Regions from separate parts of the Sphingomonas morindae genome, predicted to be linked through region 2. Evidence: riboswitches for the same ligand, from Rfam matches in the RefSeq annotation. Region 2 holds a riboswitch; the other holds the start of a gene.
What was found. A riboswitch is a leader RNA that binds a small molecule or an ion and turns the genes downstream of it on or off. The one in region 2 is predicted to bind cobalamin.
Positions count from the first base shown of each region.

Region 1 (15,460 bases), 1.5 Mb from region 2:
CGCCGCGCCCACCGACAGCAGCACGCGCGGCGGCCGCGCCACCAGATATTCGAGCGGCAGCACGTCCCATTGCTTGAGGCCATAGCTGCGGCTGAGATTGCGGAAGCCGGCGCGCGCCAGCAGCGCGTCCGGCAGCGTGCCCGCGCCCGGCACCAGCCCCCCGCCCTGCCAGATCAGCGCCGGCACGCGCGGGCCCGGCACCGGCCGCGCCGCCAGGAGGATGCGCGCGGCGAGCGCGGCGCCACGCGCGGCATGGCCGCTCGCCGCCGCGATCGCGCGCACCTGCGCGGCGCTCTCCTCCACCGTGTCGGGCACGGGGAACTGGCGCACCGCGATATGCAGCCGCGCCAGGGCGGCGATCGTCGCCGGCGCGACATGGCCGCCCGCCAGCACCAGATCGGGCGCGCGCGCAACCACTTCCTCGGCGGTGCCGCCGGTGGCGGGGAAGCGCCGCGCCCAGGCGAGCGGCACCGAGCTGGATCGCGCTTGCTGCGAATAATGGCTGATCGCGACGATCTGCCGCGGATCGGCGACCTGGCGCAGCACGGCATCGATGCAGGGGTTGATCGAGAGCAGCCGCGGCCCGGCGGCGGGCGGCGCGGCCGGCGCCGCCAGAGCCAGCATCAGGGCCGCCGTCCAGCTCAATATTCCACGCCCTTCTGCGCCTTGAAGCCGGCCTGATAGGGATGTTTGACCTCGCCGAACTCGGTGACGAGATCGGCGAGCGCGAGCAGCTCCGGCCGCGCGCCGCGCCCGGTGATGCAGATATGCTTGGTGAGCGGCCGATCGCGCAGAAAGGCGAGCACCTCCTCATAGGGCAGCGTATCGTCACGCAGCACGATGTTCAGCTCGTCCAGGATCACGAAATCGATCTCGGGATCGAGGATCATCGCCTTGGACCTTTCCCAGGCGGCGCGGGCGGCGGCGATGTCGCGGGCGCGGTCCTGCGTATCCCAGGTGAAGCCCTCGCCCATCACCTCGAAGCGCAGCAGATCGGGATAGGCCTCGAAGAAGCTGCGCTCCCCCGTCTCCCACTTGCCCTTCACATATTGCAGGATCGCCACCTTCATGCCCCAGCCGAGGCTGCGGATCGCCATGCCGAAGGCCGAGGAGGACTTGCCCTTGCCGTTGCCCGTATGGACGATCAGCAGCCCCCGCTCGAGCGTGCGGCGCGCCTGCATGCGCGCGCGCGCCTCGGCCATGCGCTTCATGCGGGCATTGTGGCGGGCATGATCCTCGGGCGTTTCGCTCATCTTCGATACTCCTCCAGGGCGGCGGCGAGCCGGGCCAGCGCGGCCGCGTCGCCGGGCAGGCCCAGCCGCAGCCAGTCGGCCCGCGCGGCGAAGGGCCGGGTGAGAATGGCATGGCCGGCGAGATGGCGGAACAGCGCCGCGCCATCCACCTGCTCGAGGCAGCGGAACAGCGGCGGCGACGGACGGTGCGCGAGGCCGAGCCGATCGAGCAGCCGGTCGAGCGCGGCGCCGGCGGTGGCGATGCGGTCCCGCTGCGCCGCCTGCCAGGCCTGGTCGCGATAGGCTCTGTCGGCGATGGCGAGCGTCGGCGTCGCGATCGGCCAATCGCCGAGGAGATGGCGCAGCCGCGCCGCGCGCGGCGGATCGATCAGCACGAAGCCCAGCCGCAGCCCGGGCAGGCCGAACATCTTGCCGAAGGAGCGCAGCACCGTGAGCCGCGGGCCGGCGAGCGCGTCCAGCCCCTCGCCCGGCGCGTCGGCATAGGCATGATCGATCATGAGATGGCTCGAGGCGCACAGCCGCGCCGCCGCGCCGGGATCGAGCCGCTCGCCGCCCGGATTGGAGGGGCTGGCGCAGATCAGCAGATCATGCGCGCCGCCCGCCGCCCTCCAGGCCAGCGCCGTCAGCCGAACGGCATCGGGCCAGGCGGCGCGATGCCCCGCATAGCCCGGCCAGAGCAACGCGGGCGCGCGGCCCGGCAGCAGCGGGGGCAGCAGCCGCAGCGCGAGATCGGTGCCGGGCACCGCCACCACCTCCGCCTCCGCCTCCGGGCCGAGGCCGAAGCGCGTGGCGGCCTCGGCCTCGAGCGCGGCGAGCGCCTCCGGATCGGGCAGGCGCGCGGCCTCGGCCGCAAAATCCTCCGGCCGCACCGGATAGGGCCAGGGCGCGATGCCGGTGGAGAGATCGAGCCAGTCCGCGCCGCCAAAATGCGCGCGCGCGGCCGCCACCCGCCCGCCATGGGCGAGAAAGGGCGCGAGATCGGCCGCGCCCATCGGCTCAGTAGCGCAGCCGCACGCCGCCATAGGCGGCGCGGCCGGCCTGGCCGTATTGGAAGACCGTCTGATAGCGCGCGTCGAACAGATTCTCGATCCGGCCATATAGCTCGACATGCCGGCCGAGCGGATAGGCGGCGCGCAGATCGACAAGGCTGTAGCCCTTGAGCCGGCGGCTGTTGGCGGCATCGTCGAAGCTCGCGCCGGCCATGGTCAGCGTGGCGCCCAGCGCCAGGCCGAAGCGCCAGCGATAATCGGCATTGAGCGCGCCCGTGTTGCTCGGCCGCCGCGCCAGCCGCCGGCCGAAGCCGGCGCCGGGCGTGCGGTCGCGCGCATCGAGATAGGTATAGCTCCAGCGCAGCGTGAACGCCTCGACCGGGGTGAGCGCCAGCGCCAGCTCCACGCCCTGCGCCCGCGCCCGCGCGACATTGTCATAGGTGCCGAACGGGCGATCGGCGCAGATCCCGGTCAAGGGCGTGTCGCACGAGACGAAGGTGATGAGATCGCGCGAAAGCCGGTGGAACCAGGTGGCGCTCGCCACCGCCGCGCCGCCGAGCGCGCGCTGCTCGATGCCGCCGTCCCAGCCGCGCGAGCGTTCGGGGCGGAGCGCCACATTGCCGTATTCGCTACCCAGCTGATAGGGCGTCGGCGCCTTGAAGCCTTCGGAATAGCTGCCGCGCAGCACCGTCGCGCCGCCATTGGGGCTCCACGCCGCGCTGGCCGATCCGGTGGTGGCGCCGCCGAACCGGTTGTGATCGTCATGCCGCACGCCGCCGGTGAGGGTGAGCCCCGAAAGCGGGGTGAGCGCGAGCTGGCCATAGCCGCTGAACAGCCGCGTCCGCCCGGCGATGGCGGGGCCGCCGCTGGCGGAGGTGAAGCGGCTCACCTCGCGCTCGGCGCCGAACGTCGCCTGCACGCCGGTGCGGATGTCGAGCACGCCCTGATAGTCGATCCGGCTGGTCCGGCCATGGGCGCGGAAGGTCTCGTCGGGCACGCTGTCGGGATCGCGATTGTGGCGCCGCGTGTCGGTCCGCGCGAAGCCCAGCCGGTTGCGCAGCCGGCCGTCGAACAGTGCGAGGTTGACGCCGCCATAGCCGATCCACTGGCGCTGCCAGCTGCGCTCGCGCGTATCGGCGAAGACATAGTCCGGTGGCGGGAAGCCATCGATATCGGTGCGGCCATCGGCGTAGAAGCCGCGCAGATCGATGCTCAGCGTGGGGCTGAGGGTGACGGTGACATTGCCGTTGGCCGAATGGTTGCGATAGCCATCTGGCTCGCGGCCGCCGGCGAAGGCGGAGATGCCGTCGGTCCGGTAGAAGCCGGCGCCCAGGCTGGCGGCGACGGGGCCCTGGCGGCCCGAGACATTGGCGAAGATCTGGCCGGTGCCGTAGCTGCCGCCCTCGGCGCGGGCGTTGATGCTCAGCGTCTCGCCGGGCTGGCGGGTGATGAGGTTGATGACGCCGCCGATCGCCTGATTGCCCCACAGCACCGACTGGGCGCCGCGGACGATCTCGATGCGCGCGATATTGCCGACGAGCAGGCCGCCGAAGTCGAAGCCGCCGCCGGGCGCGGAGGGATCGTTGAGCTTGATGCCGTCGATCAGCGCCACGGTCTGGTCGCTCTCGGCGCCGCGGATCGTCACTGCGCTGGTCGTGCCCACGCCGCCATTGCGCGTGACCTCCACGCCCGGCGTCTGGCGCAGCAGATCGGCGACGAGCACCGATTGGCGGGTGGTGATCTCCTCCGTGTCGAGCACCGTCACCGCCTGGCCCGTCTGCGCGCGCGGCTGCAGCGCGCGGCCGGCGGTGACGAGGATGTCGCCGCCCGCGGCCGCAGCCTCGCCGAGCGCGGCGCCCGACTGCGCGCTCTGGCCGAGCGCGGGCGCGGCCATGCCGCCGAACGCCGCCGCGACCATCGCCACGCCGGACGACAAACCGATAAATTTCACCAAGATATTCCCCCGCGTTGCGGGCGCCGCATCCGGCAGCCGGCAGACCGGCCGCCGGGCGCACGCCCAAGGACCGTCGTCACGCGAGGAGCATCCCTCGATCGCCCGGCACACCCCGTCCGCGCGAAGGACAACCGCGACGGGCAGGTCTCCTGGCTTCCGGGTCTCCACCGCGCCCGGCCTTCCCGGATCAAGGATCCAGTGGCCAGAATGGGCGAGGCTCGCCGGGTACAGTTGCGGGGGCAGCGCCGGCTGGCCACCCCTGCGGGGCGCTTCCGGCTTCCCTTTCAATCCCATCTCTGGGAACCTGTCGCGCGGCCGCCTCTAGGGCCGTATGGGATGGCAGACAAGATGGGGACGATCACGCTGCTGCTGGGCGGCGCCCGCTCGGGCAAGAGCCGCCTCGCCGAACAGGCGGCCGAGCGGCATGACGGCCCGCTCCTCTATTGCGCCACCGCCGAGGCGGGCGACGACGAGATGGCGGCGCGGATCGCGCACCACCGCGCGCGGCGCGGGCCGCGCTGGCAGACTTTGGCCTGCCCGATCGCGCTGCCCGAGGCGCTGCACGCCGCGCGGGGCGGCGCGGTGCTGGTCGATTGCCTCACGCTCTGGCTCACCAACATCCTGCTCGCCGGGCATGATCTCGCCGCCGCCGAAGCCGCGCTGCTGGCGGCGCTGGGCGCGGCGGAGCCGCCCGTCTATCTGGTCAGCAACGAGGTCGGCCTCGGGATCGTGCCCGCGCACCGGCTCGGGCGCGACTTCCGCGACGCCGCCGGCCGGCTCAACCAGGCGGTGGCGGCGCGCGCCGACCGCGCCTTTCTGGTGGTGGCCGGGCGGCTGCTGCGGCTCGACCCCGCCACCGCGCTCTAGCTTCGACCATGCGGAATATTGAGGGCCGGTTGCGGCGGCCCTAAAATGGCCGCGAGAGGAGAGTCGCATGGCCCCGTCCCCCGCGCCGCCGCCGCCCGTGGCCGATGCCACCGCGCTCATCACCGCCGGGCTGCGCTGCCGCCGCGAGGCGCGCGAGGCGGGCCAGCCGCACCAGCCGCGCCTCTTCGGCCTGCTCGCGCCGATCGGCTGCGAGATGCTCACCCCGCTGCTGGACAGCCTGTTCGATCTCGCCGAGGCCTGGCTCGGCCGGACGCTGGACGAGCGGCGCCGCCCCGGCCGCTGGGACGATGCGGCGCTGCTGCTCACCCTGCTCGCCGATCCGGCGCGCCTCTCCGCCGCCGCCGGCGCGGGGCCGCTGCGCGTCGCGCTGCGGCTCGCCGCCCCGCCGCTCGGCATCGGCGCCACGCGCCACTAGGCCGTGGCGGCCGGGCCGGCGCTTGGGCTAGGATCGTCCCCCAGACAGCCGGGTGGAGCGGGGATGAGCGGATCGACAGGCGGCGACGCGCCGCGCGGAGAGGCGCTGGCGCTGCGCTTTCTCGGCTTCGAGGATCTTGGCGGCTTCGCGCCGGTGCTGGCGACCGCGGGCTATGCGGTGCGCTACCGGGATGTTGGCGGCGACGGGCCGCTGCTCCCCGATCCGCTGGCGCCGGCGCTGGTGATCGTGCTGGGCGGTCCGATCGGCGTCTATGAGGCGGACGCCTATCCGGTGCTGGACGAGGTGCTGGCGGCGCTGCGGCCGCGGCTGGCGGCGCGGCGCCCGCTGCTCGGCCTCTGCCTGGGGGCGCAGCTGATCGCCGCCGCGCTGGGTGCGGAGGTGGCGCCCATGGGCGCCAAGGAGATCGGCTTCGCGCCGCTCGATCTCACGCCCGCCGGCCGCGCCTCGCCGTTGCGGCACCTGGCCGAGACGCCGATGCTGCATTGGCATGGCGACATGTTCGCCATCCCCGAAGGCGCCGTGCGGCTGGCCGCGACGCCCGCCTGCGCGAACCAGGCCTTCGCGCTCGGCCCGGCGATATTGGGGCTGCAATTCCATCCGGAAATCCTGTGCGGCGCCGCCTTCGAGCGCTGGCTGATCGGCCATGCGGCGGAGCTGGCGGCGGCCGGGATCGATCCGCGCCGGCTGCGTGCCGAGGCGGCGCGCCACGGCGCGGGGCTGCGCGTGGCGGGCGACGCGATGCTCGCCGAATGGCTCGCGGCGCTGCCGGCATGAGCTGGGCGCTCTCGGCGCTGCTGGTGGGCGCGGTGCGGCCGCTCGGCGGCGACGGGCAGACCAGCGCGATCGACAAGCGGCCGGTGGAGCGCCCGCTCTGGCTCTCCGCCGCGGGACTGGAGGGCGACGCGCAGGCCGATGGCCGCCACCATGGCGGCGCGGACAAGGCGCTCCACCACTATCCGCTCGACCATTACGCCGCCTGGCGCGACGAGATCGGCGATCGGCCGGCGCTGGCCGGGGCGGGCGGCTTTGGCGAAAATCTCGCCACGCGCGGGCTGGTCGAGACGGACATGGCCCTGGGCGATCGCTTCCGCCTGGGTGGCGCGCTGATCGAGGTGAGCCAGGCGCGCCAGCCCTGCTGGAAGCTGAACCGCCGCTTCGCCCAGCCCGACATGGCGCGTCGCGTGCAGGCCTGCGGCCGCACCGGCTGGTATTATCGCGTGCTGGAGCCGGGGCTGGTCGCGCCCGAAGATCGGCTGGAGCGGGTGGATCGCCGCGATCCCGACTGGACGATCGCGCGGCTGGTGCGCCTGCTCTACATCACCCCGCACGACCGGGACACGCTGCGCGCGCTGCAGGCCGTGCCCGATCTTCCCGCTCCCTGGCACCGCCTCATCGCCTATCGGCTGGAGACGGGACGGGTGGAGGATTGGACGGCGCGGCTGCTGGGGCCCGACGCGGAGCCCGGCTGAGCGCGTGCGCACCGGCCCGGCCCGGATGCCGGGATCGGCCGCGATGATGCGAGGATGTGGAAACTGGAGCGGGCGAAGGGATTCGAACCCTCGACCCCAACCTTGGCAAGGTTGTGCTCTACCCCTGAGCTACGCCCGCTCTGGCGCCCGCCGCGAGGCGCTGCCCCGCGGTGAGGTGGCGCTCTTAGCCCGCACCCTTTCGCACCGCAAGAGGATTCGAAGGAAAAAACGCAAGGCTTGGCAGGCGGCCCGGCGCGCCCACATAAGGGCCGCCGAACAGACGGAGGATGACAGTGGCGACCCTGGGGATGAGCGCGGCGGATCGGGCGGCGGTGGACGCCTTCAAGCGCGACGTGGTGGAACCCTCGATGACCCAGCTCGTCATCGTCGACTTCTGGGCCGAATGGTGCGGCCCGTGCAAACAGCTCGGTCCGGTGATCGAGAAAGTGTGCGCGGCCTATGCCGATCGCGGCGTGAAGCTGGTCAAGATCGATGTCGACAAGGACAAGTTCATCGCGGCCCAGTTCCGCGTCCAGTCGATCCCGACGGTCTATGCGCTGTTCCAGGGCCAGCCCGTCGCCGATCTCAGCCAGGCGCGGACCGAGGGGCAGCTGACCCGGATCCTCGACCAGCTGCTCGCCCAATTGCCGATCCAAAGCGAGGGCGCCGATCTCGCCGCCGAAGTGGCCGATTACATCGCCATGGCCGAGGAGGTGCTCGCCGCCGGCGATGCCGAGCGCGCGCTCGGCATTCTCGATCAGGTCGCCGAGATGGCACCCGAGGACGCCGCCGCCGTCGCCGCGCGCGGACGCGCGCTGCTGGCGCTCGGCCGGGTCGACGAGGCCGAGGCGGCGATTGACGCGCTGCCCGAGGCCAAGGCCAAGGATCCCGCGCTGGCGCAGCTGCGCGCGGCGCTGGCGCTTGCCCGCGAGGCCGGTCCGGCGGGCGATATCGCGCAGCTGCGCGCCGCCGCCGATGCCGCGCCCGAGGATCTCGGCCGCCGCTTCGATCTCGCCCAGGCGCTGATGGCGGCGGGCGATCGCGACGGCGCGGCCGATGCGCTGCTCGCCATCATCGCCGCCGATCGCGGCTGGAACGAGGGCGCCGCCAAGGACAAGCTGCTCACCCTGTTCGCGGCGGTGGGGCTGGAGGATCCCTGGGTGTCGGCGCAGCGCCGCCGGCTCTCCGCGATCCTCTTCACCTGACCCGCAGCGGCGCGCCCGGTGGTCCGGCTCTCGATCTTCCCGCTGGCGGGCGCGCTGCTCTTTCCGCGCGCGCACCTGCCGCTGCACATTTTCGAGCCGCGCTACCGCGCGCTCGTCAGCGACGCGATGGCGCGCGACCGCCGCATCGGCATGATCCAGCCGCGCGGCGAGGGCGCGCGGCCGCCGCTGTTCGAGGTCGGCTGTGTCGGCCACATCATCGACGTGCAGGCGCTGGAGGATGGCCGCTTCAACCTGATCCTCGAGGGGCGCACCCGCTTCCGCATGCTCCGCGAACTCGATGTCGCCACGCCCTTCCGCCAGATCGAGGCCGATACCGACAGCTTCGCCGCCGATGCCGGCGACGCCGGCACGCTGGCGATGATGCTGCGCGCCGATATCGAGCGCGAGGCGCGGCGCTTCGCCGAGCAGCGCGGCTATGTGATCGACTGGGACGCGGTGAGCCGGCTGGACGATGAATCGCTGGTGAGCGCGGTGGCGCAGGTCGCCCCCTTCGATGTCGCGACCAAGCAGGCGCTGCTCGAGGCGTCCGGGCTGGCGGAGCGCGCCGAGCTTGTCGCCCAGCTGCTCCGCTTCTTCCGCCTGGGCGACAATGAGGAAGGCGGCACGCTGCAATGAGCGGCGGCTTCGATCCCGCGCTGCTGGCGGTGCTGGTCTGCCCCGTGACGCGCACGCCGCTCCGCCACGAGCCCGCCGCCGGACTGCTGATCTCGGACGCCGCGGGCCTCGCCTATCCGATCGTGGCGGGCGTGCCCGTGCTGCTGGTGGAGGCGGCGCGGCCGCTGCCGCCGCGCTCCGACCCCGCTTAGCTTAGCCCCGCCCGCCCGGCGCCGGCGCCGGCTAGGCGCGCCCGGCTTCGCTGCTATGCTCTTCGCTTTGCGAGGAGTTGCGTGGTGTGACCGCCTTTGATCCCGATGCCGCCACAGCCGCCTATCTGGCGACGCTGCCGGCCGCCGCCCATGCCAAGGCGCTCGCCTATACACGCGGCAGCGAATGGCTGATCTTGTGGAACTGGGCGGCGGACATGCTCGCCGCCTGGCTGATCCTGAAGAGCGGCATGCTCGCGCGGCTGCGCACCCGCTTCGCGGCGCGGCCCAATCGCGCCGCCTGGCTGGTGGCGCTGGTCTATTATCTAGCGGCCTTCGCGCTGACCCTGCCCTGGGCCGTCTATGCGCAATGGGCGCGCGAACGCGCCTATGGGCTGAGCACGCAGGGCTTTGGCGGCTGGCTGGGCGATGCGCTGCTCTCGACCGCGATCTCGGCGCTGGTGCTGAGCCTGGTGGCCATCGCCGTCTACGCGCTGATGCGCCGCACCCCGCGCCGCTGGTGGGCCTGGTCGGGCCTGGTCGTGGCCGCGATGGTGGTGGTGCTGCTGGTGATCGGGCCGGTCGCCATCGAGCCCCTGTTCAACCGCTACCGGCCCGCGCCGCCGGGACCGACGCGCGACGCGATCGTGGCGCTGGCGCAGCGCGCCGGCGTGCCTTCGGACAAGATCCTCGTCTATGACGGGTCCAAACAGTCCGAGCGCTACACCGCCAATGTCTCCGGCCTGTTCGGCACCGCGCGCGTGGCGATGAGCGACACCATGACCAAGCAGGGCGCCGACCTCGCCGAGGTGCGCGGCGTGGTGGGCCATGAGATGGGGCATTACCGCCATTATCACGCGCTGATCGGCGCGCTGGTGATGAGCCTGATCGCGGTCGCGCTGCTCTGGGGCACCGACCGGCTGTTCGCGCCCGCCGCCCGGCTGCTGGGCGCGCGCGGGCTGGGCGGCATCGCCGATCCCGCCGGGCTGCCGGTGCTGGTGATGGTGGCGCTGACGCTGGGGCTGATCGCGACGCCGCTGATGAACGGCTGGACGCGCACCCAGGAAAGCGACGCGGATCGCTTCTCACTCCGGGTGGCGCACGAGCCCGACGGCCTCTCGCGCGCGCTGGTCAAGACGATCGCCTATCGCGCGGCGACGCCCAATCCGATCGAGGAGATGCTCTTCTACGATCATCCGAGCGTCGCGCGGCGGATTCATGCGGCGATGCTGTGGAAGGCGCGGCATCCGGACGAGGTGGGCCGCTGATCGCGGCGGCGCCGACATGAACGGCCGTTGCACGGGCCATTCAGCCCGGCCTCAGCCCGACTCCGCTAGACCCGGACCATCGACCAAGAGAGGTCGCGGAAAGGATCAGGACGATGGCACGCAAGATCATGATGGGCATGGCGCTGGCGGCCAGCGTCGCGGCGGCGGCGGTTCCCGCGGCGGCGATCGCGCAGCCCGGCTGGGGCGGCTATGGCTATGACCAGGGCTATTACGGCGATCGTGGCTATGACCGGCGCGCCTATGACGGGCGCGGCGCCTATGATCGCGGCTATTATGCGCGCGGCGGCTATGACCGGGGTGGCGGCTATTATCGCCGGTCCGACTATCGCTATCGCTGCCACCGCGATGGCACGACCGGCGCGGTGATCGGCGCGATCGCGGGCGGCCTGCTTGGCAATGGCCTGGCGGGCTATGGCGACCGCACGCTGGGCACGGTGCTGGGCGGCGGCGCGGGCGCGCTGGCGGGCCGGGCGATCGAGCGGTCGGGCAATAATTGCTGAGGGACGCGCGCGGGACCGGAGCGATCCGGCCCCGCGCCCCGCCTAGAGCGGCTGGCCCTGTAGCAGCCGGGGGAGCGCGCCGGTTTCGCCGCGCGCCTCGGCCATGAAGAAATCCTTGAGCGGCGAGATCCGCTCGACCATGCGGACGCCGAGGCGGCGCACGCGGCTGGCCGCCGATCCGCCGATGCCGAACAGGCGCACAAAGCCGTCGGTGGCGGCGGCGACCATGAAGCTGTCCAGCCCGCGCCAGCGATCATAGCGGGCGAGCAGCGTGGCATCGCCGAGATCGAGCCCGAGCCGTGCGCCCTCCACCAGCACCTCCGCCAGCGCCGCGACATCGCGGAAGCCGAGATTGACGCCCTGGCCCGCGATCGGGTGGATGCCGTGGCCGGCATCGCCGACCAGCGCCAGCCGCTCCGCCGTGAGCTGCGCGGTGCGGTGATAGCCGAGCGGGTAGCTCGAGAGCGGGGAGGCGAGGGTGATGCGGCCGAGCAGCCCGTCCAGCCGCTTCTCGGCCTCGGCGACGAAGGCGCGCGGGCTGAGCGAGAGAAGGGCATCGGCATCGCGCTCCTCCACCGTCCAGACGAGCGCCGACCGATGGCCGCCGCGCATCGGCAGCAGCGCGAAGGGGCCGGCGGGATAGAAAAGCTCGTGCGCCGTGTTGCGGTGGTGCTGCTCGTGATCGAGCATGCCGATCATGCCGCGATGATCGTAGCGCCAGCGCGCCACCGGAATGCCCGCCTGCTCGCGCGTCGGCGAGGCGCGGCCCTCGGCGCCGATCAGCAGCGCGCCCGACAGGTGCTGGCCGGTATCGAGCGTGACGCGCACCCCCGCCGCATCCCGCTCCACCGCGACGGGGCGGGCGGGGGTGAAGAGGGTGACGCCCTCGGCCTCGGCGGCGGCCTCGCGCAGCGCGACGCGCATGATCCGGTTCTCGACCATCTGGCCGAGCGGCCCGTCATTCTCGAGATCGGGCTGGAAGGCGAGCAGGTTGCGGACGCCCTGCTCGCCCACCTCGATGCGCTCGATCGGATTGGCGTGGGGCAGCAGCCGGGGGGCGACGCCGATCGCCTCCATCAGCCGCCACGAGCTGCTGGCGACCGCGGTGGCGCGGCCATCGGCGCGGAGATCGCGGACCGCGTCGAGCGGGGCGGGATCGACCAGCGCGCTGCTGATCCCGTTGTGCGCCAGCGCCACCGCCAGGGCGCAGCCGACCAGCCCGGCTCCCAGGATGATGACGTCGCTTCGCGCTTCCACCGCATTCGCCTTTCGTAGATCCGCCGTCGCCTTAGCGCCTCGAACCCGCCGCCGCCACCTTCGGCTCGCCCGAGGCGCGGTTGAACTGTAGGAACATTTAGGGCACGACCGAGGCGAGACGGGCAGCAAGAGCGGACGGGACGGGCATGGCGACGAGCATGGCAGGCAAGACGCCGGCATGGCGGGAGCGGGCCGGGGCGGCGGCGGCGCGCGGCGGCGCGGCGGCGCTGGGCGCCACCATCATCGGCCTGGCGCTGCTCTTCGCGGCGGCGCTCGCCAGCTATGCGCGCACCGATCCGGCGATCAACACCGCCGCCGGCGGGCCGATCACCAACTGGATCGGCACGCCCGGCGCGCTCGCCGCCGATGCCGCGCTGACGCTGTTCGGGCCGGCGGCGCTGGCGCTGATCCCGATCATGCTGGTGCCTGGGCTGCGGCTGATGCGCGGCCGCGATTCGGGGCGCTGGGGCCGCGCGCTGCTGCTGACGCTGGTGGCGATGGCGCTGGCCGGCACCGCCGCCGCCCTGTTCCACGATCAGACCTCGCTGGTGCTGCCGGCGGGCTGGGGCGGCGCGCTGGGCCTGGGCGGCGCGAGCCTGATCGGACGCGGCATCGCCGCGCTCGGCGGCGCGGGCATGGCGGCGCCGCTGCGCTGGGCGGCGATCCTGCTCACCGGCCTTGGCGGGCTGGGCCTGTGGCTGAAGGCGATCGGCCTGGAGGCCGACGAGCGCGACTGGCTGGCGCGCGCCGGCATCGCCTCCGCGCGCCCGCTGGCGCGGGTGGCGCGGCGCGGCGGCCGGGGCGGCGCGGCCTGGGAGGGCGAGGCGGACGCGGACATGGCGGACGGCGCCGACCTGCCCTGGGCCGAGGATGACGAGGAGCCCGACGAGGCCGACACCAGCCGCCCCGCGCCGGCGATCCGCCCCGCGCGCGACGCCGCCAAGCCCGCCGCCAAGCCGCCCGTGATCGCCGAGCGCGGCCCCGCCACCGCGACCCGCCGCACCGACGGCGAGCGCCAATCCTCGCTCGACCTGCGCGACAAATATCGGCTGCCGCCGCTCGACCTGCTGGCGCCCGTGCCCGAGAGCAGCGGCCCCGCGATCGACAAGGCGGCGCTGGAGCGCAATGCCCGGCTGCTGGAGACGGTGCTCGACGACTTCCATGTGAAGGGCAATATCGTGGAGGTGCGCCCGGGCCCGGTCGTCACCATGTACGAGCTAGAGCCCGCGCCCGGGATCAAGGCGAGCCGGGTGATCGCGCTGGCCGACGATATCGCGCGCAACATGTCGGCGCTGTCGGCGCGCGTCGCCACCATCGCGGGCCGCACCGTGATCGGCATCGAGCTGCCCAATGCGCGGCGCGAGGCGGTGATGCTCTCCGAGCTGGTGGCGAGCCAGGCCTATGCCGACCATGCCGCGCAGCTGCCGATCATCCTCGGCAAGAATATCCAGGGCGATCCGGTGATCGCCGATCTGGCGCCGATGCCGCATCTGCTGGTGGCGGGCACCACCGGCTCGGGCAAATCGGTGGGGCTCAACTGCATGATCCTGTCGCTGCTGTACCGGCTGACGCCGGACCAGTGCCGGATGATCATGATCGATCCCAAGATGCTGGAACTCAGCATCTATGACGACATCCCCCATCTTCTCTCGCCGGTCGTGACCGAGCCCGCCAAGGCGGTGCGCGCGCTGAAATGGGCGGTGGAGCAGATGGAGGAGCGCTACCGCATGATGGCCTCGGTGGGCGTGCGCAGCCTCGCCTCCTTCAACGACAAGGTGCGGCTGGCCAAGGCCAAGGGCCAGCGGCTCGGCCGCCGCGTGCAGACGGGCTATGACGCCGAGAGCGGCCATCCCCTGTACGAGGAGGAGGAGCTGGATTTCGAGGCGCTGCCGCAGATCGTGGTGATCGTCGACGAGCTGGCCGACCTGATGATGACGGCGGGCAAGGAGGTGGAATTCCTCATCCAGCGGCTGGCGCAGAAGGCGCGCGCCGCCGGCATCCACCTCATCATGGCGACGCAGCGCCCCTCGGTGGATGTCATCACCGGCGTCATCAAGGCGAACCTGCCGACGCGGATCAGCTTTTCGGTGACCTCCAAGATCGACTCGCGCACCATTCTGGGCGAGCAGGGGGCCGAGCAGCTGCTCGGCAAGGGCGACATGCTGTACATGCCCGGCGGCAAGCAGATCGCCCGCGTCCATGGCCCCTTTGTCAGCGACGAGGAGGTGCGCGCGATCGCCGACCATTGGCGCGGACAGGGCAAGCCCGACTATATCTCGGCGGTGACCGAGGAGCCCGAGGATGGCGGCTTCGCGCTGGACGGCGCCCCGGCCGACGACGATTCGCCCGACGCCGCGCTCTACCGCAAGGCGGTGCAGGTGGTGGCCGAATCGCAAAAGGCCTCGACCAGCTATGTCCAGCGGCAGCTGCGGATCGGCTATAATTCGGCGGCGCGGCTGATCGAGCGGATGGAGCGCGAGGGCAAGGTGGGCAGCCCCGACCATGTGGGCCGGCGCGAGGTGCTGATCGATCGAGACGGTCAATCAGTTTAAGAGGGAATATAGTATTTTAGCGCTATTGAGCCGGAGCCGGCGCAACTCTAAGCACGCCGGCCGCACGCCCCTTTCAGGCGTATGGGACGAGGGGCATGGAATGGGTAGGGACGGTAAGGCGCGCTATTGCCTGAGCCTGTTGATCACGGCGGACGAGCTGCTTCTGGAACTGGGTGAAACCGTGCTGTCGGCGCATCTCTCGCTGGTGATCGAGCGGCTGCGCGATTCGATCGGCGGCGTCGAGGCCGGCTTCAGCCCGCAATAGGCGGAAGCGTATCGAACAGGCCGTTCATCCGGGCCACCGCCTGTTCGCTCAACGCCACATAGATGCGCCGCCGATCCACCGGATCATGCTGCCGCTCGATCAGGCCGCGCTCGGTCAAAGCCTTGATCCAGCGCAAGGCGGTCGTCTGCGGAACGGCGGAAGCGATGCACAGGCTCGACACGCCGACGCGTACCTGCCGCGCGCGGGCGACGTAGAGATCGAGCATCATGTCCCATGCCGGATCGGCGAACAGATCGGTCGGCAGGAAGCGCTGGCGCGCGCGCCGCGTGGCGAGCACATGCTCGGCCAAGGCGAGGCGTCGAACGCCGACATCGCTGTCTGTCCCCGCGTCACTGCCACCCCGCGGCGCGTCCTGGCGCTGCTGTCCCACTCTCGCCCCCAGGCCTACGCATACAAGCGGCTTCTTCTGGCAGCAATTGTTCGGGACCTGAAACGCTTTCGCCGCACGGAACGCCGATATTCGCCAAATCGGACGAATTTTACGGCCGCCTCGCCGGAGCGGATCGCAGAAGGACAGGGAGGGTTCACACCCGGTTCAAAGCGGGTGCGACAGGGCGC
Region 1 covers NZ_CP084930.1:1,554,202-1,569,661, reverse strand. The annotation lists gene LHA26_RS07675 (ABC transporter substrate-binding protein) at 1-624, opposite strand, end outside; gene cobO (cob(I)yrinic acid a,c-diamide adenosyltransferase) at 642-1,253, opposite strand; gene LHA26_RS07665 (aminotransferase class I/II-fold pyridoxal phosphate-dependent enzyme) at 1,250-2,245, opposite strand; gene LHA26_RS07660 (TonB-dependent receptor plug domain-containing protein) at 2,250-4,193, opposite strand; cobalamin riboswitch at 4,319-4,519, opposite strand; gene cobU (bifunctional adenosylcobinamide kinase/adenosylcobinamide-phosphate guanylyltransferase) at 4,545-5,063, shown strand; gene LHA26_RS07650 (hypothetical protein) at 5,131-5,499, shown strand; gene LHA26_RS07645 (glutamine amidotransferase) at 5,563-6,294, shown strand; gene LHA26_RS07640 (MOSC domain-containing protein) at 6,291-6,989, shown strand; tRNA gene LHA26_RS07635 (tRNA-Gly) at 7,054-7,128, opposite strand; gene LHA26_RS07630 (tetratricopeptide repeat protein) at 7,283-8,194, shown strand; gene LHA26_RS07625 (LON peptidase substrate-binding domain-containing protein) at 8,213-8,830, shown strand; gene LHA26_RS07620 (Trm112 family protein) at 8,827-9,021, shown strand; gene LHA26_RS07615 (M48 family metalloprotease) at 9,108-10,286, shown strand; gene LHA26_RS07610 (glycine zipper 2TM domain-containing protein) at 10,400-10,807, shown strand; gene LHA26_RS07605 (UbiH/UbiF/VisC/COQ6 family ubiquinone biosynthesis hydroxylase) at 10,850-12,064, opposite strand; gene LHA26_RS07600 (FtsK/SpoIIIE family DNA translocase) at 12,223-14,616, shown strand; gene LHA26_RS07595 (hypothetical protein) at 14,717-14,881, shown strand; gene LHA26_RS07590 (winged helix DNA-binding protein) at 14,868-15,272, opposite strand.
Region 1: it holds a riboswitch for cobalamin, as region 2 does, so the genes downstream of both, LHA26_RS07660 (TonB-dependent receptor plug domain-containing protein) here and cobW (cobalamin biosynthesis protein CobW) in region 2, are expected to answer to the same signal.

Region 2 (15,460 bases):
GCTCGCCGGCCCCCAGGCGCAGGCGCTGGCCAGCACCCCGGCCAGGTACAGGAGCAGCGTCGCGTAGAAGACGGGGCGGCGGCCGACGCGATCGGTCAGCCAGCCAAAGCCGAGCGCGCCGATCACCGCGCCGGCCACGTAGAGCGACGCCATCAGCCCGACCTGCGCGGTGCCGAGGCCGAGCGTTTCGGGCCGTTGCAGCAGCGGCCCGATCGCACCGACGATCGTCACCTCGAGCCCGTCCAGCACCCAGGTGACGCCGAGCGCGACGATCACCAGCAGATGGAAGCGGCTCCAGGGCAGCCGGTCGAGCCTTGCGGGGATGTCCGTCTCGATCGTCGGCAGATCGCCGCTCATGCGGCCGACCGCCGCCGCGCGAGCAGCGCCAGCCCGGCCCCGGCCAGCGCCGCCGCCGCTGTCGCCGCGACGCCGCGATGGGTGGTGAGCCAGAGCTGCGGGCTGTGCCGCCGCGCCTCGCGATCGAACCGGCCATGCGCGCCATGATCGCCCGGCACCGGCCGCCAGAGATTGTCCTGCCGATCGGGCACCACGCGCGCCTTGTCCTGCTGGCCGGCGATGCCGGTGGCGCCCAGATAGCGATCGAGCAGCGAGGAGGCGAGCCGATCGCCCCAGATCGCCATCACCGTGGGCGCCCCCACCAGGATCTGCTTGCGGCGGTGATGCGCGGCATAATGGATCGCCTCGGCGGCGATTTCCGGCTGGTAGGGCGGGCTAGCGGGGCGCGGCCGGCGCGGCATGTCCGTCTTGATCCAGTCGAATTGCGGCGTGTTGACGCCGGGCAGCTGGACCATGGCGACATGGACGCGGCTCTTGGCGTGAAACAGCTCGGCGCGCAGCGAATCCTGGAAGCCCTGGATCGCGTGCTTGGCGGCGCAATAGGCGGTCTGCAGCGGGATCCCGCGATAGGCGAGCGCCGATCCGGTGAGCACGATATGGCCGCGATCGCGCGGCAACATGTGCTTCAGCGCCGCGCGCACGCCATGGACCTGGCCCATATAGGTGACATCGGTGGCGCGAGCATAATCGGCCGGATCGATATCCGTGAAGGGCGCGAGGATGCCGGCGAAGGCGACGTTGATCCAGATGTCGATCGGGCCGAGCTCGGCCTCGGCGCGCGCCGCCGCCGCCTCCACCGCCGCGCCGTCCGCCACGTCGCAGGGCAGCACCAGCGCCACGCCGCCGGCGGCCTCGATCTCGCGCGCGGTCGCCTCAAGCCCGTCCCGGCCGCGTGCGATCAGCGCGATCCGTGCCTTGTCGCGGGCGAAGCGGCGCGCCACCGCGCGGCCCACTCCGGCCGAAGCTCCTGTGATTACAACCGTTTCGACGCGCATCCCGGTTCTCCTGCTGCACCGGGCATAACGGCCGGGGCCGGTGCGGGGTTCGCCGGCCGCCACCGGCCGTGCAGGTAATGCTCCGGATAGCGCACGTTACGCGATCGACAGGCTTTGGCGGCGATGCTGCGCCCGAAGAGCGGAGGCGCAGATGGATTTCGAAGAGGTGGCGCACAGCCATTCGCAGTGGAAGGTGCGGTTCCGCACCGCCATCTACCGCAAGGAGCGGCTCGACGCGGCGGTGATCGGCCGCGACGATTGCTGCCTGATCGGCCGATGGCTCTATGGCGAGGGCGCGCAGCGCTTCGGCGCCAGCCCCGCCTTCCGCCAGGCGCGAGACAGGCATCGCGCCTTCCATCGCGAGGCGGGCGCGGTGGCGGCGCTGATCAACGCCGGACGCTTCGCCGAGGCGGAGGCGGCGCTCGGCAACGGCACGCCCTATGCCAATGCCTCGACCGAAGTCGTCACCGCGCTCGGCGCGCTGCGGCGGCTGGTGCCGGCGGGCTGAGCGCACGCTCCGTCGCCGCGCGGGCGAGGGGCGGGAACGGGGCGGGGCGGCGCCGGGTTGTGCGGGGGATCAGCGCCGCACGAAGGACATCGCCATGGCCCATTTCGCCCCTCCCGGTCCGCTCGGTTTCGGCGGCGCGCCGCTCGGCAACATGTTCGAGCCGGTCGACGAGGCCAACGCCGCCGCCGCGATCGACGCGGCGTGGGAGAGCGGGGTCCGCTATTTCGATACCGCGCCCCATTATGGCAGCGGCCTCTCCGAACATCGCTTCGGCGCCGCGCTGCGCGATCGCCCGCGGGACGAGTTCGTGCTCTCCACCAAGGTCGGCCGGCTGCTGCGGCCCGATCCGGCGCGGCCCGACAACCCGCCCTTTGTCGATGGCCTGCCCTTCCGCGTGGAGGTGGACTATAGCTATGACGGCGTGATGCGTTCGATCGAGGACAGCCTGCAGCGGCTCGGCCTCGCCAGCATCGATATCGCCTATGTCCACGATCTCGCCGAAGACCATCTCGGCGACGCCTGGGAAGAGGCGTTCGACACGGCGGTGGAGGGCGGCTTCCGCGCGCTCGCGGCGCTGCGCGAGCAGGGCGTCATCAAGGGCTGGGGGCTGGGCGTGAACCGCGTCGAACCCTGTATCCGCGCGCTCGAACGCGCCGATCCGGACGTGTTTCTGCTCGCCGGCCGCTACAGCCTGCTCAACCAGCCCGCGCTCGATCGCCTCTTTCCCTTCTGCGCCGAACGCGGCGTGCATGTCGTGGTCGGCGGCCCCTATAATTCGGGTCTGCTCGCGGGCGGCCGCACCTATGAATATCAGGACGCGCCCGCCGAGATGATCGCCCGGCGCGACCGGATCGCCGCGCTGTGCGCGGCGCATGGCGTCGATATCCGCGCGGCGGCGCTGCAATTCTGCGCCGCCCATCCGGTGGTCGCGGCGATCATCCCCGGCGCCAAGCGCGCGGACAAGGTGCGGGACAATGCGCGGCTGATGGCGGCGCCGATCCCCGGCGCCTTGTGGGACGCGCTGCGTCACGACCGGCTCATCCCCGAGGCGGCGCCCGTCCCGGCCTGATTGCCAGCCTGCGGCCAAGCGGCTAAGAGCGGCGTCGGGGCATGGCCACGCCACGCCCCGACGATCGCGCCGGTGCCCGGAAGGGCTTGAAAGGGAATGCGGTGCGGGCGCTTGGGCGCCCAAATCCGCGGCTGTCCCTGCAACTGTAAGCGGCGAGCGAGCGGGCCTGGCCCCCGGTTGATCCAGGGGGCGGCCACTGGGCGGTGCTTCGGCACGGCCCGGGAAGGCCGGACCGCAAGCTTTGACCCGCGAGCCAGGAGACCTGCCAGCGCACCGGTCGCTCTTGCCTTGATCCAGGGGATGGTCACGGCACGGTTCTCCGTCTGAGCGACGAAGCCATGCGGCCGGGGCCGCATCGGTGCGCGGCACGGGTGCTCTATCGCGCCCGCCCGTCGTCGCGTGCCGACCTCATGCCCCCGGTCGTGCCTCGTCGGCGCGATGCGGAGCCTGCATGACCGATCTCGCCAAAATTCCCGTCACCATCGTCACCGGCTTTCTCGGGGCGGGCAAGACGACGCTGATCGCGGCGCTGCTGCGCCGCAGCTCGGGCCGCCGCCTGGCGGTGATCGTCAACGAATTCGGCAGCCTGGGCGTGGATGGCGACATTCTCCAGGGCTGCGCCGTGCCCGATTGCCCGGCCGACCGGATCGTCGAGCTGGCCAATGGCTGCATCTGCTGCACCGTCGCGGACGATTTCGTGCCGACCATGGAGGCGCTGCTCGCGCTCTCGCCGCGCCCCGACCATATCCTGATCGAGACTTCGGGCCTGGCGCTGCCCAAGCCGCTGCTCAAGGCGTTCGACTGGCCGGCGATCCGCTCGCGCGTGACGGTCGACGGCGTGCTGGCGCTGGCCGATGGCGAGGCGGTAGCGGCGGGCCGGTTCGCGCCCGATCCCGCGGCGGTGGCGGCGCAGCGCGCGGCCGATGCCGGGATCGACCATGAGACTCCGCTCGAGGAGCTGTTCGGCGATCAGCTCGCCTGCGCCGATCTGGTGCTGCTCACCAAGCCCGATCTCGCCGGTCCGGCCGGGGTGGCGGCGGCGCGCGCGGTGATCGCCGCCGAAGCGCCACGGCCGCTGCCCGTGATCGAGCTGGTCGAGGGGGCGATCGATCCGGCGCTGGTGCTCGGGCTCGGAGCGGCTGCCGAGGATGATCTCGCCCAGCGCCCGTCGCATCATGACGGCGCCGAGGATCACGAGCATGACGATTTCGAGAGCCTCGTCGTCCACCTCGATGTGGTGGACAGCGCGGACGGGCTGGCGGCGCGGATCGCGACGCTCGCCGCCGCGCACGACGTGCTGCGCGTCAAGGGCCATGCGGCGGTGCTCGGCAAGCCGATGCGGCTCCTGGTGCAGGCGGTCGGCACGCGGGTGCGCACCGGTTATGATCGGCGCTGGCGCCCCGACGAGCCGCGCGAGACGCGGCTGGTGGTGATCGCCGAGCGCGGGCGGCTCGAGCCCGAGGCGGTGCGCGCGGCGCTGGCCGGCTGATGCATCTCGTCTTCCGCGAGAGCCATGGGCTCGAGACGGGCGCGGCGCCGCGCGCGCTCGGCCATGGCCCGGCCGATCTCGCCATCCTCTCCTTTTCGGACAGCGAGCTGGCGGGTTTCGCGGCGGGCTGGCGCGCGCTCGCCGAAGCGGCGGGCGAGGCGCCGCTGCCCCGGCTCAGCCTCGCCCCGCTCGCGCTGCTCGGCCATCCGCTGTCGGTGGACACCTATGTCGAGGAGACGCTGGGCACCGCGCGCGCGATTCTGGTGCGGCTGATCGGAGGGCGGGCCTATTGGCGCTATGGCCTGGACGAAATCGTCCGGCTGGCGCGCGCGCGGGGCATCGCGCTGGCGGTGCTGGCCGGCGACGGGCGCACCGATGCCGCGCTCGAGGCCTGCTCCACCCTCTCCCCCGCGCAGGTCGCGCGGCTGCGGCGCTGCTGCGAGACGGGCGGGGCCGCATCGGCGCGCGCCGCCCTCGCGCTGCTGGCGGAGGCGGGCGGGCTCGCGCTGCCGGCCTTCGCTCCGGCAACGCACGCGGACAGGCCGATCCCGCCAGTGGGCGGATGGCGGCCCGACGGCGCCGCCGATTGCCCCGCCGCCTTCGCGCTCACTGCACCACGCCCGCGCGCGCTGCTGCTCTTCTATCGCGCCTATCTGGTGGCGGAGGATGTCGCGCCGGTGGCGGCGCTCCACGCCGCGCTGGCGGCGCGCGGTTTCGCGGTGCTGGCGCTGTTCCTGCCCTCGCTCAAGGCCGAGGCGGCGTCGGCCTGGCTTGCGCGCTGGGCGGAGGCCCTCGCGCCGGACGTGATCCTCAATCTCACCGCCTTCTCGGCGCGCGGTGACGATGGCGCGACCCCGCTCGACGGCAGCGATGCGCCGGTGCTCCAGATCGCCCTGGCGACGTCGGATCGCGCGGCCTGGGCGGCGGCGCCGCGCGGCCTGTCGCCGGCCGATCTCGCCATGCATGTGGTGCTGCCCGAACTGGACGGGCGGCTCTTCGCCGGCGTGGCGAGCTTCAAGCAGGCGGCGGCGGGCGCCGCCGGGCCGGAGCAGGCGCCGCCACGCCACGCCCCCGAGCCGGAGCGGGTGGCGGCGATCGCCGATCGCGCGGCCGCCTGGGCGCGGCTGCGCGGCGTGACGCCGGCGGCGCGGCGGGTGGCGCTGATCCTCTCCACCTATCCGGGCCGACCGGACCAGATCGCGCATGCGGTGGGGCTGGACGCGCTGGGCTCGGCGGCGGCGCTGCTCGCCGACTGGCGGGCGGAGGGCATGGCAGTTCCCGCCAGCGATGCGGCGGACATCGCGGCGCGGCTCGCCGCGGCGCGGATCGCCTGGCCGCTCCATGCCTATCGCGCGGCGCTCGCCACGTTGCCGGCGGCTTTGGTCGAGGCGGTCGCGGCGGCCTGGGGGCCGCCCGAGGCGGACGCGGCGGTGGCGGGCGGCGCCTTCCACTTCGCCGCGATCGAGGCGGGCGCCGCGCTGATCGCGCTCCAGCCCGAGCGCGCGACGCCGGAGGGACGGAGCGACTCCTATCACGATCTCGGCCGCTGCCCGCGCCACGCCTATATCGCCTTCTATCTGTGGCTGCGCACGCGCGCGCCGGACGCGCTGATCCATCTCGGCGCGCATGGCACGCTCGAATGGCTGCCGGGCAAGGCGGTGGCGCTCTCGGGCGCCTGCTGGCCGGACGCGCTCGCCGGGGCGCTGCCGATCCTCTATCCCTTCATCGTCAACGATCCCGGCGAGGCGGCCCAGGCCAAGCGGAGGCTGGGGGCGGTGACGATCGGTCACGCCCCGCCGCCGCTGGCGACGAGCGGCGGCGGGGTCGGCACCGGCCGGCTCGAAACGCTGCTGGACGAATATGGCGGGGCGGACGGGCTGGATCCGCCGCGCCGCGCCCGGCTCGCCACCGCCATTGTCGAGGAGGCGGAGGCGCTCGGTCTCGGCGCGCTGCTGCGGCTCGGCGCCTCTTCCACGCCCGACGCGGCGCTGGCGCGGATCGACGCCTTTGTCTGCGACATGAAGGACAGCCAGTTTCCGGACGGGCTGCATCTGTTCGGGCGCGGGCCGCAGGGCGAGGCCGAGCGCGCCGGGCTGGCCGCCGGCCTGTCGGGCCGGCGCGTGGCGCCCGGCCCGGCGGGATCGCCCCATCGCGGACGCGCCGATGTGCTGCCCACCGGGCGCAATCTCTACAGCCTCGATCCGCGCGCGCTGCCCTCGCGCGATGCGCATGATCAGGGCGTGGCGCTCGCGGACGAGCTGCTGCGCCGGCATCTGCAGGACGAGGGCGACTATCCGCGCGCCGTGCTGGTCGATCTCTGGGGTTCGGCGACGATGCGCACCGCGGGGGAGGATTTCGCCATGGCGCTCCACCTGCTCGGGGTAGCGCCGATCTGGGATCATGGTTCGGCGCGGGTGACCGGGATCGAGATCCTCCCGCTGGCGATGCTCGACCGGCCGCGGATCGACGTGACGTTGCGCGTCTCGGGCCTGTTCCGCGATGCCTTTCCGGGGCTCTGCGCGCTGTTCGGCCAGGCCACCCGCCTGCTCGCCGCGCGCGACGAGCCGACCGACCAGAATCCCTTCGCCGGCGCCACCGTGGAACCGCGCGTCTTCGGGCCGGCGCCCGGGCGCTACGGCGTGGATCTGGGCGCGCTCGCCACCCGCTATGACGCGGACGCGCGCGAGGCGGCGGGGAAAGCGTGGCTCGCCGCCTCGGCCACCGCGCTCGACGCGGGCGACCGCGCCGATCCCGCCGGCCTGGCGCGGCGCGTGGCGGCGACGCAGGCCTTTCTCCATGTCCATGATCTGCCCGAGAGCGACAGCCTGGCCGGCATGGATCATGCCGCGCACCAGGCCGGCTTCGCCGCCGCGCAGCGCCTGCTGGGGCGCGCGGCGCCGCTCTACCATCTCGACAGCCGCGATCCCGCCCGGCCGCGCGCGCGAAGCCTGGCCGAGGAGCTGGCGCGCATCGTCCGCACGCGCGCGGCGCATCCGGGCTGGATCGCGGGCATGATGCGCCACGGCTTTCGCGGCGCCGCCGAGCTGGCGGCCGTGCTCGATCATCTCGGCGCCTATGCGCATCTCGCCGCCTGCGTCCCGCCCGAGCTGTTCGACCTCTACTATGCGGCGACGCTCGGCACGCCCGCGGTGCGCGCGTTCATGGCCTCCGCCAATCCCGAGGCGCTGGCCGCGCTCGAGGCGCGCTTCGCCGCGCTCCATGCCGCCGGCCTGTGGCGGAGCCGGAGCAACGCCCTCGTCGCCGCGCTGGCGGATCCGGCATGACGGCGCCGATCATCCATGGCTGGTGCCCCGATGCCGCGCGGCCGATGGCGGCGGGCGACGGGCTGCTCGCCCGGGCGCGACCGCCGCTCGGCCGGCTCGATCGCGCCGCCGCGCTGGCGCTGTGCGCCGCCGCCGCGCATCATGGCAGCGGCGCGATCGACTGCACCAACCGGGCCGGGCTGCAGCTGCGCGGCATCGGCGCGTCGGGCTGGCCGTCGCTCGCGGCGACGCTCGCCGCGCTCGACTGCGCGCCCGCCGGTCCGGCGCTGATGGTCGCGCCCGATTGGCGGCGCGGCGATCGCAGCCACAGGCTGGCGCGGGCGCTGCGGCCCCGGCTCGCCGCGCTGCCGCCGCTGCCCGCCAAGTTCAGCCTCGCCATCGATGCCGGGCGCGGGCCGATCCTGGCCGACACGCCCGCCGATCTCCGCCTCGAGCGCGCGGCGGACGGCGGCTTGATGCTGCGCGCGGACGGGCGCGCGACGGGCGTGGCGATCGGCGAGGACGAGGCGCCCGATGCGGTCGCCGCCCTGATCGCGTGGTTTCTCGCCAGTGGCGGCGCGGCGGCGGGGCGGATGGCGCGTCACGCCGCGCCGCTGCCGCGCTGGGCGACCGGCACGCTCCGGCCGGCGCCCCCCCGGCCGCCGCTCACGCCCGGCGCGCACCGCCTCGGCGCGGTGCACGCGCTCGCCTTCGGGCGGATCGCGGCGCGCGATCTCGCGGCGCTGATCATCGCGCGCGGCGCGCGGGCGGTGCGGGTCACCCCCTGGCGCGCGCTGCTTCTGGAGGGCGCGACGGCCGATCCGGCGGCCGACAGCGCGGCGGCGCGGGCGGTGGATGCCTGTGTCGGCGCGCCCGCCTGTCCGCAGGCGAGCGTCGCCACCCGCGCGCTGGCCGAGGCACTGGCGCCGCTTGTGCCGGGCAGCCTCCATGTTTCGGGCTGCGCCAAGGGCTGCGCGCGGCCGGCGCCGGCGGACATCATGCTCACCGGCCGCGCCGGTGCCTTCGATCTCGCCCGCGCCGCGCGCGCCGGCGATCCCCCCGCGCGTCGCGGCCTCGATGCCGCCGCGCTGATCGCCGCCTTCGGAGCCGCACGTGCCGCACCACTATGAAATCGATGGCGCCGCCATCTACCGCCAGAGCTTCGCCATCATCCGCGCCGAGGCGGCGCTGGCCCGGTTCGACGCCGAGGAGGAGCCGGTGGCGGTGCGAATGATCCACGCCGCCGGCATGGTGGCGCTGGCGCCGCACATCCGCTTCTCGCCCGGTTTCGCGCGGGCGGCGCGCGATGCGCTGGCGGCGGGCGCGCCGATCCTGTGCGACGCGCGCATGGTGCGCGAGGGCATCACCCGCGCCCGGCTGCCGGCGGACAATGCCGCCCTCTGCCTGCTCGACGCGCCGGGCCTGGCGGCGCTGGCGGCGCGGCTCGGCACCACCCGCTCGGCGGCGGCGGTGACGCTGTGGCGGCCCCATCTCGAAGGCGCGGTGGTGGCGATCGGCAATGCGCCGACCGCGCTCTTCCAGCTGCTCGAGATGCTGGAGGCGCCGGACTGCCCGCGTCCGGCGGCGATCCTCGGGTGCCCGGTGGGGTTCGTCGGCGCGGCGGAATCCAAGGCGGCCTTGTGGGCGGCCGCGCCGGTGCCCTGCGCGATCGTGGAAGGGCGGCTGGGCGGCAGCGCGATCGCCGCCGCCGCGCTCAACGCGCTCGCGAGCCGCGCCGAATGAGCGCGGGCACGATCCATGGCGTCGGCCTCGGCCCCGGCGCGCCCGACCTGATGAGCGTGCGGGCCGATCGGCTGGTGCGCGCCACGCGCCACATCGCCTTTTTCCGAAAGCGCGGCCGCCCCGGCCATGCGCGGCGCATCGTCGAGGGGCTGCTCCGCGCGGATGCGGTGGAGCATGCGATGGACTATCCGCTCACCACCGAGCTGCCGCCCGACCATCCCGATTATCGCGCGCGCCTCGCCGCCTTCTACGCCTGCCATGCCGATCATCTCGCCGCGCTCGCGGCGGCGGGCGAGGAGGTGGTGGTGCTGTGCGAGGGCGATCCCTTTTTCTACGGCTCCTTCATGCATCTCTATACCCGGCTGGCGCCGCGCGCGGCGGTGCGGGTGGTGCCCGGCATCACCGGCATGTCGGGCGCCTGGACCGCGACCGGCACGCCGATCACCTGGGGCGACGATGTGCTGACCGTCGCGATGGCGACGCTGCCCGAGCCCGAGCTTACTCGCCGCATCCGCGATACCGACGCGCTGGTGGTGATGAAGATCGGCCGGCATCTGCCCAAGCTGCGCCGCGCGATCGCCGCCGCCGGGCGCGAACGCGCGGCCTATCTGGTGGAATATGCCGCGATGGCGGGCGAGCGCATCGTGCCGATCGCCGAGGCGGCGGCGCGCGCGCCCTATTTCTCGATCGCGCTCATCCATGGCCAGGGGCGGCGGCCATGAGCGGCTGGCTGGCGGTGGCTGGGCTCGGCCCGGGCGATGCGGCGCTGATCACGCCGGAGGTGCGGGAGACGCTTGCCGAGGCGAGCGATCTGCTCGGCTATGGCCCCTATGTCGCGCGGGTGGCGGCGCGGCCCGGGCTCGCTATCCACCCCAGCGACAATCGCGAGGAGCTGGCGCGCGCCCGCCACGGCTTGGCGCTGGCGGCGGCGGGCGCGCGCGCGGTGCTGGTCTGCTCGGGCGATCCCGGCGTGTTCGCCATGGCCGCCGCGGTGTGCGAGGCGATCGAGACCGGACCACCGGAATGGGCGGCGCTGGATCTGCGCATCCTGCCCGGAATCACCGCCATGCTCGCCGCCAGCGCGCGCGCGGGCGCGCCGCTGGGCCATGATTTCTGCGCGATCAATCTGTCCGACAATCTCAAGCCCTGGCCGCTGCTGGCGCGGCGGCTGGCGCTGGCGGCCGAGGCGGATTTCGCGATCGCGCTCTACAATCCGCGCTCGCGCGCGCGGCCGGACACGCTCGACCGGGCGTTCGATCTGCTGCGCGGCGCGGTCGGCGGCGCGCGGCCGGTGCTGTTCGCGCGCGCGCTCTACAGCGCCGAGGAGCGGCTCGAGATCGTGGCTCTGGCAGAAGCCCGGGGCGCGATGGCCGACATGCGGACGCTGGTGCTGATCGGCAGCAGCCGCACCCGGCTCGTGCCGCGCCCGCGTGGCGCGCTGCTCTACACGCCGCGGTCGGCCGCATGATCGAGCCAGCGCAGCACCGCCGCCACCGTCTCCACCTCCGCGCGCGGCGGCAGGACGGGGCGGTCGATCATCAGCACCGGCAGGCCGAGCGCGCGCGCCGCCTCGAGCTTGGCGATGGCGCCGTCGCCGCCGGCGTTCTTGGCGACGACCAGATCGATGCCGTGGGCGCGCATCAGCGCCGCCTCGCTTTCGGCGGTGAAGGGGCCGCGCGCCACCAAGAGGGTGTGATCGGGCAGCGGCGGCGGCAGCGGCGCGGGCTCGATGAAGCGCAGCAGGTAAAAATGCTGGGGCTGGGCGGCGAAGGCGGCGACATGCATGCGGCCGAGCGCCAGCATCACGCGGCGTTGCGCGCCCGCCAGCGCCGCCACCGCGGCGGCGATATCGGCGACCGCGCGCCAGCGATCCCCCGGCTGCGGCCGCCAGGCGGGGCGGGTGAGCGCGAGCAGCGGCACGCCGGCCGCCGCCGCCGCCGTGACGGCATGCGCGCTGATCTGCGCGGCGAAGGCATGGGTGGCGTCCACCACATGGCTGATGCGCTCGGCGCGGAGATAGGCCGCGAGCCCGTCCGCGCCGCCGAAGCCGCCGATCCGCACCGGCACCGGCTGGGCGCGCGGCGCGGCGGTGCGGCCGGCATAGCTCAGCACCGCCGCGATGCCGCGCGCGGCGAGCGCGGCGGCGAGCGCGCTGGCTTCGCCGGTGCCGCCCAGCACGAGGCAGCGCGGCATGGCTGAGGCGGATCCCTGGCTGACGATCATCGGTATCGGCGAGGATGGACCGGATGGCCTGTCCGCCGCAAGCCGCGCGGCGCTGGCGGCGGCCGAAACGGTGATCGGCGCGCCGCGCCATCTCGCGCTGCTCGGCCCCGTGGCGGCGGGCGAGCGCCTCGCCTGGCCGGTGCCCTTCGCCGATGGCCTGGCGCTGCTCCGCGCGCGGCGGGGCCGGCGGGTGGCGATGCTCGCCTCGGGCGATCCCTTCTGGTTCGGCGCCGGATCGCGCGTCGTCCGCATGCTCGATCCGGGCGAATGGATCGCGCATCCCGGCCCGTCCAGCTTCGCGCTGGCCGCCGCCCGGCTGGGCTGGCCGCTGGAGACGACCGAATGTCTCGGCCTCCATGCCGCGCCGCTGACCCGGCTGCGGCCGCTGCTCGCGCCCGGACGGCACCTGTTGCTGCTGCTGCGCGATGGCGCGGCGGTTCCGGCTGTGGCGGCCTATCTCGCGGCGCAGGGGTTCGGCGACAGCCTACTCCACGCGCTCGAGGCGCTGGGCGGCCCGCGCGAACGTATCCGCCATGGCCATGCCGCCGCCGCCGCGCTGGAGTGGAGCGATTGCGCCCATCCCGTCGCGCTCGGCGTGGCGGTGGCGGGGGCGGGGTCGACGCTGCCGCTGGTGACGGGCCGCGAAGATGGCTGGTTCGCGCAGGACGGCCAGCTCACCAAGGCGCCGGTCCGCGCGCTGACGCTGGCGGCGCTCGCGCCGCGCGCGGGGGAGCGGCTATGGGATATCGGCGCGGGTTCGGGATCGGTGGCGATCGAATGGCTGCTCGCCCATCCCTCGACCGAGGCGATCGGCTTCGAGGCCGATCCCGCCCGCGCGGCGCGCGCCGCCGACACCGCCGCGCGCTTAGGGGTGGACCGGCTGCAGCTCGTCACCGGCGTCGCGCCCGCCTGCCTCGCCGAGGCGCCGGTGCCCGACGCGGTGTTCGTCGGCGGCGGGCTGACCGATGCGCTGCTCGCGGCGCTGGTCGCGCGGTGCCGGCCGTGCACGCGACTCGTCGCCAATGCCGTGACGCTGGAGACGGAGGCGCTGCTGACCGCCTGGCATGCGGCGCGCGGCGGCCGGTTGCTGCGCATCGACCTCGCCGAGGCGGCGCCGCTGGGCGGCCGGCGCGGATGGAAGCCGCGCTACCCGATCGTGCAATGGAGCGGCCTGCTGTGATCGTGGCGGGCCTTGGCTGGACGGGCGCCATCGACGCGCGGGCGCTCGCGGCGGCGCTGGCGGGCGCCCGCGCGCTGGGCGGAGGCGTGCGGCCGGATCGGCTCGCCGTGCCGGCGGATCGGGCGGAGGCGCTCGCGCCCGTGGCGGCGATGCTGGGCGTGGCGGTGGTGGCGGTGCCGGCTGCCGCGCTGCGCGCGATCGCCACGCCGAGCTGGTCCGCCGCATGCCAGGCGGCGCGTGGCGTCGGCAGCGTCGCGGAGGCGGCCGCGCTGGCCGCCGCCGGGCCGGGCGCGCGGCTGATCGTGCCGCGCCTTATTTCCCCCGATCGCCGCGCCACCTGCGCGCTGGCCCAAGGAGATCGCGCATGACCGTCCACTTCATCGGCGCCGGGCCCGGCGCGCCCGATCTGCTGACGCTCCGCGCGCGCGACCGCATCGCCGCCGCCCCGGTCTGCCTCTATGCGGGCTCGCTGGTGCCGGCGGAGATCCTCGGCCATTGTCCGGCCGGCGCCCGGCTCGTCGATACCGCGCCGCTGTCGCTCGACGCCATCATCGCCGAGATGCGCGCCGCCGACGCCGCCGGGCTGGACGTGGCGCGGCTGCACTCGGGCGATCTCTCGATCTGGTCCGCCATGGGCGAGCAGCTGCGCCGGCTGCGGGCGCTCGGCATCGCCTACACCGTCACGCCCGGCGTGCCGGCCTTCGCCGCCGCCGCCGCCGCGCTCGAGGCCGAGCTGACGCTGCCCGGCCGTGCCCAGTCGCTGGTGCTCACCCGCACGCCCGGGCGCGCCAGCGCGATGGCGGACAATGAGCGGCTCGCCGCCTTCGCCGCCACCGGGGCGACGCTGGCGATCCACCTCTCCATCCATGCGCTCGAAGCCCTGGTGGCGGAGCTGGTGCCGCTGCGCGGCGCCGATTGCCCGGCCGCGATCGTGTGGCGGGCGAGCTGGCCGGATGAGCAGCTGGTGCGTGCGCCGCTCGGCGAGCTGGTCGCGGCGGCGGCCGGGCGGGACCGGCCGGAACGGACCGCGCTGATCCTTGTGGGCACGGTGCTGGCGCCCGGCGACTTCGACGAGAGCCGGCTCTACGCCGCCGACTATCCGCGCCGCTTCCGCCACGCGGCGGGGCCGCGATGACGCCGGGTCTGCTGATCGGCGCGCCCGCCTCGCGCAGCGGCAAGACGAGCGTGATGCTCGGGCTGGCGCGCGCCTTTCGCGACCAGGGGCTGCGCGTCCAGCCCTTCAAGAGCGGACCCGACTATATTGATCCCATCTTCCACCAGGCGGCGACGGGGCGGCCCGCCTTCACGCTCGACAGCTGGGCGATGCCGGGAGCGCTGCTGGATGGGCTGGCGGGCGCGGGCGAAGATGCCGATCTCGTCCTCGCCGAAGGATCGATGGGGCTGTTCGATGGGGTCGCGCGGCCGGGCGCCGCCGGCACCGGGGCGAGCGCGGATCTCGCGCGGCGGCTCGGCTGGCCAGTGCTGCTGGTGCTCGATCTGGCGGGGCAGGCGCAATCGGCCGGCGCCACCGCGCTCGGCTTCGCGGCGTTCGATCCCGGCGTGCGGGTGGCGGGGGTGATCCTCAACCGCGTCGCCAGCGAGCGGCATGGCCGGCTGGCGCGCGCCGGGCTGGAGCGCGCCGGTCTGCCCGTGTTCGGCGCGCTGCCGCGCCGCGCGGGGCTGAGCCTGCCCGAGCGGCATCTCGGTCTGGTGCAGGCGGCGGAGCATCCCGCGCTGGAGGCGTGCATCGCCGATCATGCCGCCTTTCTCGCCGCGCATGTCGATCTCGCGGCGGTGCGCCGGGCGGCCGGGGCGACCGGCCCCGCCGCGCCGCCTACGGCGCCGGCGCGCGCCTGCCCGCCACCCGGCCAGCGCATCGCGCTCGCCTGGGACCGGGCCTTCTCCTTCGCCTATCCGCATATCCTGGCCGGCTGGCGGGCGGCGGGAGCCGAGATCCTGCCCTTCTCGCCGCTTGCCGACGAGCCGCCCGACGCCGCGGCCGACATGGTCTGGCTGCCCGGCGGCTATCCCGAGCTGCACGCCGGCGCGCTGGCGGCGGCGCTGCGCTTCAAGGCTGGGCTGACGCGCCACGCCGAGCGCGGCGCGGTGCATGGCGAGTGCGGCGGCTATATGGTGCTGGGCGCGGGGCTGGTGGATGCCGAAGGCGGCCGCCACGCCATGGCCGGGCTGCTCGGGCTCGAGACGAGCTATGCGGCGCGGCGCCTGCACCTGGGCTACCGCCTCGCGCGGCTCGGCGCGCCGCTCGGCCGGCTGCCGGAGGGATCGGCGCTGCGCGGCCATGAATTCCATTATTCCTCCATCCTTGCCCAGCCCGATCCGCCCCTCGCGGCGGTGTGCGACGCCGATGGCGCGCCGGTCGCGGAAACCGGATCGCGGCGCGGCCGGGTGAGCGGCAGCTTCTTCCATCTCGTCGCGGCGGAGGCGGCATGATCGAGCTGGCGCTGATCGGAATGGGCAGCGGCCATCCCGATCACCTCACCCGCGCCGCCGAACGGGCGCTGGCCGCCGCCGATCTGGTGCTGGTGCCGCGCAAGGCCGAGGCGCCGGCGCTGGCCGCGCTGCGCCGCGCGCTGTGCGCCCGGCTTCTGCGGGCGGGGGCGCGCATTGTCGAA
Region 2 covers NZ_CP084930.1:3,044,065-3,059,524, forward strand. The annotation lists gene LHA26_RS14795 (MFS transporter) at 1-357, opposite strand, end outside; gene LHA26_RS14800 (SDR family oxidoreductase) at 354-1,352, opposite strand; gene LHA26_RS14805 (CZB domain-containing protein) at 1,504-1,860, shown strand; gene LHA26_RS14810 (aldo/keto reductase) at 1,955-2,929, shown strand; cobalamin riboswitch at 2,983-3,213, shown strand; gene cobW (cobalamin biosynthesis protein CobW) at 3,381-4,418, shown strand; gene cobN (cobaltochelatase subunit CobN) at 4,418-7,702, shown strand; gene LHA26_RS14825 (ferredoxin-like domain-containing protein) at 7,699-8,811, shown strand; gene LHA26_RS14830 (precorrin-8X methylmutase) at 8,795-9,424, shown strand; gene cobI (precorrin-2 C(20)-methyltransferase) at 9,421-10,146, shown strand; gene cobJ (precorrin-3B C(17)-methyltransferase) at 10,143-10,892, shown strand; gene LHA26_RS14845 (cobalt-precorrin-6A reductase) at 10,868-11,617, opposite strand; gene cbiE (precorrin-6y C5,15-methyltransferase (decarboxylating) subunit CbiE) at 11,616-12,827, shown strand; gene LHA26_RS14855 (cobalamin biosynthesis protein) at 12,824-13,195, shown strand; gene cobM (precorrin-4 C(11)-methyltransferase) at 13,192-13,962, shown strand; gene LHA26_RS14865 (cobyrinic acid a,c-diamide synthase CobB) at 13,959-15,278, shown strand; gene cobF (precorrin-6A synthase (deacetylating)) at 15,275-15,460, shown strand, end outside.